2 linked regions of the Siphonobacter curvatus genome follow. The main gene of each other region encodes a partner of the protein of the gene in region 2 in a complex. Links are inferred from orthologs where the notes say so. Each region holds a gene or a part of one and is shown on either strand. Other genes may lie near its edges.

Region 1 (5,821 bases), 720 kb from region 2 along the record:
GATGGTTTTAAATGTCGAACCTGGTCGGTAGGTACCCTGTAAGGCTCGGTTAAGCAGGGGATTGAACGGATTCAGAGCCAGTTTTTGATAGTTTTTAGAGTAACTCCGTCCCGATAACATTTTTGGATCGTACGTGGGAGCCGATACCATGGCCAGGATTTCGCCGGTACTGGGATCAATCGCCACCAAACTACCCGATTTGTTCTGAAACAAACTATCCGCGTACTGCTGCAATTCTACATCCAGCGAAGTATACAAGTTCTTTCCAGCAATGGGAACAACGTCCGCCGCTCCCCCTTTCCAGGGCCCTTTCACTACGCCGTGTACGTCTTTCATGATGTACTTCATCCCGCGACGACCCCGAAGGGTTTCCTCGTACTGTTTTTCCAGACCGCTTTGTCCGATGTAGTCCCCCTGACGGTAGTAATTTTCACCGCGTTCTTCCTGATCTTCCAGTTGTTTGGGGCTTACCTCCGCTACGTACCCGAGCGTATTCGCCAGAGCCGATGTATTGTAGGTACGGAACGCACTGGTTTCGAAAGTGAAACCAGGATAATCCACCATGGCATCCTGAATACGAGCAAAATCCTCGACGGAAAGCTGACGCATGAACAAGGAAGGCTTAAACTTGGAATACGTCTTGGCCACGTTGTACATACTGTCAAACTGCACTTTGGTAACCCCCAGCAAATTGCACAGACGAAGGGTATCCGGAATGCGGGCTTTTTTGGGGGTGATGAACAAATCGTAGGTCGGTGTGTTGTAGACAATCAAATTGCCTTTTCGGTCGTAAATCTGACCCCGATACGGAATCTGGACGACCTGCTCAATAGCATTGCTTACGGCTGCTTCCGAGTAGCCTTCATCAATCACTTGTAAGTAAAATAATTTGGCCAGGTAGAGGAAGGCCACTAGTATAATTACTCCTTGTATAATTCCTTTTTTGACTTCTTGCATAATTCCCCGACAAGCCCTCTAAATCAAACGATTCTCCCTACAAAATTTGTAGTTTTTAAAGGATTTGCCAAAAAGAAAGTTCAATCCTAAGTAAAAATTAATACGGGGGCCGCAAGGACTTGCTTTAGCCTTAACGTTGCCGTAAAGGAAGATATTTTGTCCAACCAAAGACTCGTCGTTTCATCAGCAACGACCGTGTACTGATTTTGTCTTTTCTCGTGACGAAAAAGACCTTCCACATAGCCCGCATTTCTTTATTGATTCGAGCTTAGGGCCTGGTAGTAAACGCTATCATTTTTTCTTTTTTTCGCGGGGACTCTCCAACCATGATTTTGCTGATTTGCTGTTGGGCTAACAACGCTTTTAAAAGTTGCGTATTCCCCGTGGGCTGATTATCCAGCAAGTACTGCACCTTTTGGTTCGGGTCAAATAACGGGGTGCCGGGCCAGGCTTGCCCTTCCGTAAGCATCAGACATTGATCGCCTTTTTTCATAACAAAAAGCACCGGCTTGTAGGTGGGATCTAAGGCTGCCCGTTGACAAGAAAAACCGCCTAGAGCTAACCCAAGTAAAGCCAGCCAAATACACTTTCTCATAAGCAAAGCGATGAAGGGGTATGAAATCTGATTTTGATATGCAGCTTGCTGGACGTATACGTTTAATAAACGCTGGCATGCGGTAAGATCAGCTACAACAGACGTTAAAAATTTTACGTTTAACTCTTGATTGTCAATTCATTGCTTCCCTACTCTCTGTCCGTACGCTTTCAGTTGCCGGGCTGAGGCCAGAAACCGCCAGGCTTTCTCTACCAGCAGCACCACATCTTCCAATTGCACCAGCGTCAAATCTACCAGGATGACGGGATGATTTCGGTAATGATCCGTCAGAAAAAAGGTATCAGGAGCCTGTTCCAGGTACGTTTCTCGTTCCTCGGGATTCAGCTTCATGACCAGTGTTTGGCCGTCTTCCTGTAAACGACCAAGTAATTTGCGGCCCAAATGAAGCGAAGGCGTCCCATAGGCAAGTCCTTCGCTTACGTGGGGGTATTCCAGGGCCAGACTACGAACGGTATCGTAACGGACAGCCATATGAAAAATAGGTTTAGAAAAGTGACGTATGGTCAGGCGGTATCCCGTCCGATGGCCTGACAAGATACCGCCAAAATTACACCTTTGCTGGTCTGTCAGCCCGCATGATTTTTTAGAATCTGGTTTCTGGTACCATCTTTGTATCGCTTACTTGTTGCAGATTCGTTGTGTGCCGTTGCCATCTTGTCAGCTTTAACATTCATTCGTTTTGCTGACACATTTGTTGATTTTTCCTGCGTACTCCATTTGAATAACCAGGAATGTACCGTTTTACAGAAATTCATCTATGACTCCCGGAGAAGCCAAAAGTCTCGAAGCACTTACCCCCCGTCAGATCGTGGCGGAATTAGATAAATACATCATTGGTCAGCACGAAGCGAAGAAAAATGTGGCCATCGCCCTGCGGAATCGCTGGCGTCGGATGAACGCTGCCGCAGAAATGCAGCGGGAAATCATGCCCAACAATATCTTGATGATTGGGCCTACGGGTTGCGGGAAAACCGAAATTGCCCGCCGGCTCGCCCAGCTTGCCGATGCTCCCTTTACCAAAGTGGAAGCTTCTAAATTTACAGAAGTAGGATATGTAGGTCGCGATGTGGAAAGCATGGTACGCGATCTGGTGGAACAGGCCATTCATATGGTACGGGCGGCCAAAAAAGAGTCGGTGAAAGAACGGGCGGCTCAATCCGTGGAAGAGGTCATCCTCGATGCCCTGATTCCACCGGTCAAACAACCCACGGGTTTCCATTCGTCCTCCGTTAGTGTTTCACCCGAAAATGCCTCCGATGCGGAACTCAACGAACGGACGCGGGAGCGTTTCCGCGAAAAAATTCGTACGGGTGAATTGGACAGCCGCAAAATTGAAATCGACGTTCAGCAAAGTGCCTCTCCCAACATTGGTGTCATGGGTGGTCCCATTGACGAGAGTTCCATGATGAACATTCAGGAAATGCTTTCGGGGATGATGCCCAAGCAACGCAAAAAGCGGAAGGTAACCATCGGTGAAGCGAAACGTATTTTGATTGACGAAGAGGCGGCCAAGCTCATTGATATGGATGAGGTCAAGGAAGAGGCCATTCGCAAAGCCGAAAACCTGGGTATTATCTTCATTGACGAAATTGATAAAGTCGCCGCCAAAAGTGGTGGCTCCGGTCCGGATGTATCCCGGGAAGGCGTTCAGCGGGACTTACTGCCCATTGTGGAAGGTTCGACGGTGAATACCAAGTACGGGGTTATTCATACGGATCACATTCTCTTCATTGCCGCAGGAGCGTTTCACGTTTCCAAGCCCAGCGATTTGATTCCGGAATTACAGGGACGTTTCCCGATTCGGGTGGAATTACAACCCCTGACCAAGAGTGATTTTGTACGAATCTTGAAAGAACCCCGTAACGCCCTGACTCGCCAGTACGAAGCCATGTTACAGGCCGAATCGGTAAGTTTGTCCTTTAACGAAGAAGCCCTCGATGCCTTGGCCGAAGTGGCGTTCCAGTTAAATACGGAAGTTGAAAATATCGGAGCCCGTCGTTTGCAAACAGTAGTTAGTCAGTTACTGAACGATGTACTCTTCGACATTCCAGATCAGATCGGACCGAATGCTCAGGTGGTAGTTACGAAAGAACTCGTTGAACAACGGCTGGCAGGACTGGTACAGAATCGCGACCTGAGTCAATATATTCTTTAATTCGTTGCTTGAATGGTAGTTTTTGGAGTTATCGTCACGGTTATTGGAGCCATCGCCTTTCTCATTGGCTGGACCGTCTTGCAGAAACGTCGGAGCTGGATGAAAACCACGGGCCGCACGTTTGGTCAAGTAGAAGATGGCCGGATCGTTTACGAAGTAGCGGGTCAGAGTTACGCCTTACGCATTACTCGGACCAACTTACAAGGACGTTCGCTGCCCATTCGCTATGCTCTCGATAAACCCGGACAGTCACGGATTGATGCTCCGCTGGCTACCTGGCTGGCTCCTGGTTTTTTTCTGTTACTAGGAACGGGCCTGTTGTTGATCGGCATCGGAATGATTAAGAGTTAAACAAAAATCCCCGGACTGAACAGTCCGGGGATTTTTGCATTCGTACTTACTTCTTTTTTAGAAATCCGAACAAGCCTCGCTTTTCCCGTTGCGGGTAACACTTCAGATTCGATTCTGGAGCTTTCTGATAGATGGGAATCTGGGCACCAAAATAAAATTCTATTCCTTTGGGATTGCCGATATTGAGCGTAGAAAGCAGATTGTCCGAGCCGAAGTAAAGAATACCCAGGCGGGCTCCCAGCCCCAGAGCCAGTCGGCTGTAATTATCCGTCAACGCTACCGGCATGGCTACTTCTACCCATTTGCCTTCGTACCGCGGCGTTACGGCCAGTACGGAGGGCATGGTAAATGCGGCCCGTTTATTGGAGACGAATCCCTGCATGAGCATGGCATTGACGTATATTTTTTCCTTGACGTTGTAATCAATGCTTGCCTGCAAACGCGTGGGTAGAGCCGTACGATACGAGGCGATCCGTTCACTTTCGGAAGGGTTTAGGGTTTGGTTCAGGCCCAACATGAAGCCATCGATTCCCTGCATCCCTGTGAAGTTATCCTCCGCTAAAATGGCATCCCGCCGCTGTAGTTTATACGCTTCCACGTAATTGGGATTCTTGTACAAAATCCGTCCTATATCCAGTAAGGATACACTAATCCGATACAAGTACTTATTCTTGCTTGCGTCACGGTGTACTCCGTAGCGATCCCGGTAGGAATACTTCCGAACGTCCGGACGATATTCATAGACCATTCCCAGATCGGCTCCCCAGCCGCTACCCGCCGGAGCGTTTCCCAACAGCCAGACCGGAGAAAAGCTAACACTTTGCAGAGCCCCCTCATTCGTGATTCCGTACTGAGCATCTACGGACTTAAGACGAACGGCGGCTTCTGTGGCGTACGTGGGATCCTGAACGTACTCATAATCAATATTCCGACCCAGAATATGTCCCTGGTGCAGACCAATGACGCGTTTCACGGTTACGCCCACTTTCACAAAATCTTCGTCTTCATCGTACATCACGCGGGCGTAGCTTCCCGAAAGTTCGACCATGCCGTTGGTGTTCGCGTACACATGCGTACCGAAATCTTCGGGTTCAATAGCCCGCCCTATCGTCGTTCCGTTTTTGATTAACTGAGCAACCGATTGGGAGGCATGGGTTACAGCCACCCCGGCCCGAATACGGGTATTGAAGGAAAATGCATTTTTTTCATTCAACGTAATCAGTACACCCGGTCCCCGAACTTCCCCCCCCGCCCGCAAGTGCTTGTCGCGACCGTTGAGCTTTTCCCGCAAGTATTCCTGGTCGCGAAAGATGATTCCTTTGCTCGGACCCCGGTACTTGGAAGAAACGGTATTCGTTAGCATGGCAACCGGTGAGTACGGAGCTTCCCAGGCTAAGTAGTTGTTATAGAGATAGTTTTCGTAACCGGCTAAGTGAACGTGTACTTTGTAACGGGAGTCCACAGCCGAGGCGGGGTTGGCGTATATCCCGTGAATGCCTGCGTAGTTACTACCCGTCTGCCCCAGCAAAAACTGAGCCGAAACCTCAGATCCAGTTCCTCCTAAAAGTATAGAAATAAATGTGATAACTCTCTTCATACGGGTTTCCCCAAGGGCCAAAACCCTTCTCATTTAGTACGATAATGATAAATGTTTATTGGATTTATTTAAGATGGAAGGACACACCAAATTTTCGAAAAATAACTGATAAAGTGTGCCACTATGTACGTAAAAACATGGAAAA
Region 2 (5,112 bases):
CCGAATTCCCTGAACCTAACGGGGATGGTAACATTGAAGAATCCTGGGCCGTACACCAGATGCAAACGACGGCTAATTTTTCCTGTAATAGTTCGCTGGCGTATTTCTTGTGTGGTGGATTAAATTTCCAAATTGAACACCATTTGTTCCCCAAAATCTGTCACATACACTATCCCGAAATTTCCAAGATTGTGAAAGAGACAGCCGCGGACCACGGGATTCAGTATATTGAAAACAAAACCTTCTGGACCGCTCTGCAATCGCACTACCGAGTGCTGCGGAAATACGGCAAGGAGGATTACGCCGTACAACGGATGAAGATGGTTCCCGTTCAGGCCTAACGAAAAAAGAGAGAAATCAGCCCCTGACTTCTCTCTTTTTTTGCTTTCTTTGGGCATTCATAGCCGCTGGTAGTTCGCTGAAGAAGCTCAAAACGCTGAATCAAAAGATCGCTTTAAGCTCATAGATAATTTTGTTGCGGGGAACGTCCTGAGAATCAAGTATGTTGGAAAACTTAACGGATCTACGTGCCGAATTCTGAGAATCAGACGTATTTTTGACCCGCAATTCTGTTCCTAAACCCTTTCCGTTAGTTTACACATGGCAGAAGTAATTCGTATGCCCCTTTTGAGTGACACGATGACTGAAGGGGTCATCGCTGAGTGGCTCAAAAAAGTGGGCGATACCGTTAAATCCGGAGATATCCTGGCCGAAGTTGAAACCGATAAAGCCACGATGGAACTGGAAAACTACGCAGATGGTACTCTTTTATACGTAGCTGCCGACAAAGGGCAGGCTGTAGAAGTGAATGGAGTACTGGCTGTGGTAGGCAAACCCGGAGAAGATTATCAGTCTCTGCTCGATGGCGGCTCTGCCAATGGCTCCGCACCGGCTGAGGAAAAAACCGAAGCTCCAGCCGCTGAACCGGCTCCCGCTGCTCCGGCCGCTCCTGTAAAATCAGAAAGTAAAGCAGTGGATCTGTCGAGCATCAAAGCGACGGCTGTCCGCATGCCCTTACTGAGTGATACGATGACCGAAGGCGTGATTGCCAACTGGGTCAAAAATGTAGGAGATAAAATTAAGAATGGTGACATCCTGGCCGAAGTCGAAACCGACAAAGCCACGATGGAACTGGAAAACTACGAAGACGGTACGCTGTTGTACGTAGGCGTGGAAGCAGGTCAGGCAGCGAAGGTCAACCAGATCATTGCGATCGTAGGCGAAGAAGGAGCCAACTATCAGGCTATTCTCGACGCTGAAAATGGAACGGCTCCCGCAGCTGAAGAAACCAAAGCCGAAGCTCCGGCTGAGGGTTCAAAAGAGCAGGCAGTTGATGCAACGCAATCCAACGATGCTGAAGGCCGTATCAAAGCTTCTCCCTTAGCTAAATCCATTGCTAAAGACAAAGGCATCAACCTTTCTGATGTGACGGGCTCCGGTGAAAACGGACGTATCGTGAAGAAAGACCTCGATACCTTTACACCAGCGGCGAAAGAAGCCTCGGCTCCGGCCGCAGCAGCTCCGGCGGCGGCACCGGCCCAACCGGCCGCTCAGCCACAGAAGCCCGTAGCGGTTCCTGAGCCCGCGGGTGAATACGAAGACCTGCCCGTCTCGTCGATGCGTAAAACCATCGCCCGTCGTTTGTCTGAGTCGCTGTATACGGCTCCGCACTTCTATCTGACGATGGAAATTACGATGGACAAAGCCATCAAGTTGCGTTCACAGTTGAATGAAATATCGCCCGCGAAAATTTCATTTAATGACTTTACCATCAAAGCTGCGGCTCTGGCTCTGCGGGAACACCCCGCCGTGAATGCTTCCTGGTTGGGCGACAAAATCCGTCGGTACAAATACATCAACATTGGTGTAGCTGTAGCGGTGGAAGACGGTCTGGTGGTACCCGTAATCCGCAACTCCGATCAGAAAACACTTTCGACGATTTCTACCGAAGTGAAAGACTACGCCGGAAAAGCCAAGAACAAAAAACTTCAGCCGAAAGATATGGAAGGTTCTACCTTCAGTATCTCGAACCTGGGTATGTTCGGCGTCGAAGAATTCAATCCGATCATCAACTCTCCGGATTCCTGTATTCTGGCCGTAGGCGGAATCAAGAAAACCGTAGCGGTGAATGATGCCGGTGAGTTCTACGCTACTAACATCATGAAAGTAACGCTAGCCTGCGATCACCGATCGGTTGACGGAGCAACGGGAGCAGCCTTCCTGCAAACGTTCAAGCAACTCCTCGAAGATCCGATGCGTATGCTAGTATAGGATAGTTTTTGGTTGATTGTTGTTAGCCATACTGACTACAATTAACTAGAAATCATTTTGATACGGTTCGTTGATAGCGGGAGTGATAACCAACCACTACCAACTATCCACTTACAACTGTGAAGCGGCCCCGGATTTGGATTCGGGGCCGCTTTTTTAACCATGAATAACAATGAAAGAAGCAGAAATTCACTCGACAACCGTACTAGGAGTCGTACATAATGGCGAAGTGGTAGTAGGTGCCGATGGACAGGCTACCATGGGGAATACGGTAGCTAAAGCCAACGTTCGGAAAATCCGGAAATTATCGGGCGGAAAGATTGTTGCTGGATTCGCGGGTAGTACGGCCGATGCATTCACTCTAATTGAACGCTTTGAGGAAAAACTTAACGCCTACGGTCAGAATATGAAGCGGGCGGCCATTGAACTGGCGAAGGATTGGCGTACGGATCGCTACCTCCGAAAGCTGGAAGCCATGCTGATCGTTGCCAATTCCGAAGAGATTCTCATCATTTCCGGTACGGGTGACGTACTGGAACCCGAAAACGGTATTGCCGCCATTGGTTCCGGTTCTAACTTTGCTCAGGCCGCTGCCATTGCATTGAAAAAACACGCGACTAATTTATCGGCTGAAGAAATGGTACGCGAAAGTCTGCACATTGCCGCTGATATCTGTATTTACACGAACCATAACTTGGTGGTGGAAAAAGTAGGATAAACGTACCTGTAGAGTATATAGCTTTGAAAAATGCCAGCGGGAGCTGGCATTTTTCGTTTAGTTGCCTTGAAAAATTACCAGTTCATCCGAAAACATTCCAACGATTTTTTCAAAAAGAGGGTCTTGTACAAAATGAATAATTCATGAAAAAGATTGGAATAATAGTACTAACTGCGCTACTACTGGGCTGTGAAAAAGAGCAGGCGTACGACGCAAGAATCTACGGGAAATGGCGGATGTTTGAATACAGCTATTCACCGGGCGATCGCTTGTATACGGTGCCCGTAGCAGCCGATACGGCAGAGATCATTGAGTTTACTCGCAATGAGAACTTGCTGAACTTAGGAAATGTACCTTCCCAAAAATTTTCGATGGATGATTCCCATCTGACACTGACGGATAAGCAATCTTACAAACTTGCCTATAAACTCAGTCCGGATACGCTATGGATTATACCGCCCTGTGTGGAGGGTTGTCATTCGGCTTACGTACGCGTTCGATGAATTAACTAATCAGGAAGCTATGAAAACCTACGTACTCGTCATAACCCTGCTGATCCTGGCAACGGCCTGCCGGAAAGACCCGCTGGAAGGAATCGAACGAGCGACTGGAGAGGGCATCATCGGAAAGTGGTTGCTGGTCGAACGAGGAGATTGGAATAGAGAATTTTTCACCCACAAAATTCCACTGAGTCCTCCCCAAACCTTACGCTTTCAAAAGGATTCTACGGTAGTAGCTACAGGAGCTGAATTGATAAATTATGCGTCCGTTCGCAGCTATACTACCAACCGTGACTACCTCTACCTAGATCGATCGCCTGCCGATATAAGTGCACAATACCGCGGGAACCGACACGGCTATCGGGTGCAAAATGATACCTTACGGCTCGATCCACCGTGTCAGGAAGGTTGTTCGCTGTGGTTCATCCGGATCCAATAAAATAGGGGCTCTTAAGCCCCTATTTCATAATTAAGAAAGTCGGTCCTTGTAGCTTTCGTAGCCGTAGCTGCGAACAAGTTCAAAGGTGCCGTCCTCCTTCCAGATACCAATGCTGGGTAAATTCACGCCGTTGAAGGTCGTCGTTTTCACCATGGTGTAGTGAATCATATCGTCAAAAACGATCGTGTCTCCTTCCTGTAAATCCGCGTCGAAACTGTAATCGCCCATGTAATCACCGGCCAGACAGGTACTGCCACCCATGCGGTAGGTAGGTTTACCGGCCACGGGGTCTTGGTGAGCCCCAATGATCCGCGGTTTGTAGGGCATTTCCAGGGTGTCGGGCATATGAGCCGAAAAGGATGTATCCAACATGGCCACATTGATTCCCTGAGCATCCACTACATCGAGTACGGTTGAAACCAGTACACCCGTTTGCCAGCCCACGGCTGAACCCGGCTCCATGATAATCTTCAAGTGTGGAAACTTGGCCTTAAACGCTTTTAATACCGAAATCAAATGCTCTGGATCGTAATCGGCCCGCGTAATGAGATGGCCGCCGCCCATATTGAGCCATTTAACCTGCTGAAGTAAATCACCGAACCGTTGCTCGACGTGTACGAGCGTCCGCTCTAGCGTATGCGAATCGTTCTCGCAAAGGGTATGAAAGTGTAGCCCTTCAATTTCAGCGGGCAACTGATCCGGAAATACGGCACGAATCACGCCCAAACGCGAACCCGGCACGCAGGGATTGTACAAATCTGTGGTGACTTCCGAGTACTGCGGATTGATACGAATGCCTACCGATACGCCAGCCGTCGCCGCCTGTTTTCCAAATTTTTCGAATTGACGCCAGGAATTAAAGGTCAGATGCGTAGACCGTTCGATCAGTTCCTCAATCTCATCTTCCCGAATGGCGGGTACGTAGGAGTGAGCCTTCGTTCCCCATTCCTCGTTGATAAGCCGGGCTTCGTTGACGCTACTAGCCGTGGCTCCGGCCAGGTAATTCCGAAGCATCGGGAACGTACTAAACATCGAAAAGCCTTTCAGGGCACAAATGATTTCTACCCCGGCCTGCTGCTGCACGTAGCGAAGCAACTCCAGGTTACGCTTTAATTTAGCTTCTTCCAGTACAAAACAGGGAGAAGGGATCAGATCGTAGTTCATACCGCAAAAATAGAGGAGGC

Evidence for each region.
Region 1: the proteins of hslV (region 2) and hslU are in contact, whole or in part, in a solved structure (PDB 1G4A), measured with the Escherichia coli proteins. The link is inferred for Siphonobacter curvatus from one-to-one orthologs.

What each region holds. Positions count from the first base shown.
Region 1 is NZ_PTRA01000001.1:1,175,857-1,181,677, reverse strand. Bases 1,696-4,529 are described here. They hold hslU (ATP-dependent protease ATPase subunit HslU), read left to right. Parts: upstream 1,696-2,330; coding sequence 2,331-3,728; downstream 3,729-4,529. Other genes in these bases: C5O19_RS04715 (DUF5723 family protein), read right to left, coding at 4,126-4,529; C5O19_RS04720 (hypothetical protein), read left to right, coding at 3,741-4,079; C5O19_RS04730 (MmcQ/YjbR family DNA-binding protein), read right to left, coding at 1,696-2,044. Also shown: mrdA (penicillin-binding protein 2), read right to left, coding at 1-957; C5O19_RS04735 (hypothetical protein), read right to left, coding at 1,226-1,450; more of C5O19_RS04730, read right to left, coding at 1,691-1,695; more of C5O19_RS04715, read right to left, coding at 4,530-5,676. UniProt on the Escherichia coli protein: ATPase subunit of a proteasome-like degradation complex; this subunit has chaperone activity. The binding of ATP and its subsequent hydrolysis by HslU are essential for unfolding of protein substrates subsequently hydrolyzed by HslV.
Region 2 is NZ_PTRA01000001.1:1,891,602-1,896,713, forward strand. What follows is about bases 1,505-4,216. They hold hslV (ATP-dependent protease subunit HslV), read left to right. Parts: upstream 1,505-2,443; coding sequence 2,444-2,989; downstream 2,990-4,216. Other genes in these bases: C5O19_RS07785 (pyruvate dehydrogenase complex dihydrolipoamide acetyltransferase), read left to right, coding at 1,505-2,271; C5O19_RS07795 (hypothetical protein), read left to right, coding at 3,133-3,492; C5O19_RS07800 (hypothetical protein), read left to right, coding at 3,512-3,928; nspC (carboxynorspermidine decarboxylase), read right to left, coding at 3,959-4,216. Also shown: C5O19_RS07780 (fatty acid desaturase family protein), read left to right, coding at 1-341; more of C5O19_RS07785, read left to right, coding at 601-1,504; more of nspC, read right to left, coding at 4,217-5,092. UniProt on the Escherichia coli protein: Protease subunit of a proteasome-like degradation complex believed to be a general protein degrading machinery. The complex has been shown to be involved in the specific degradation of heat shock induced transcription factors such as RpoH and SulA.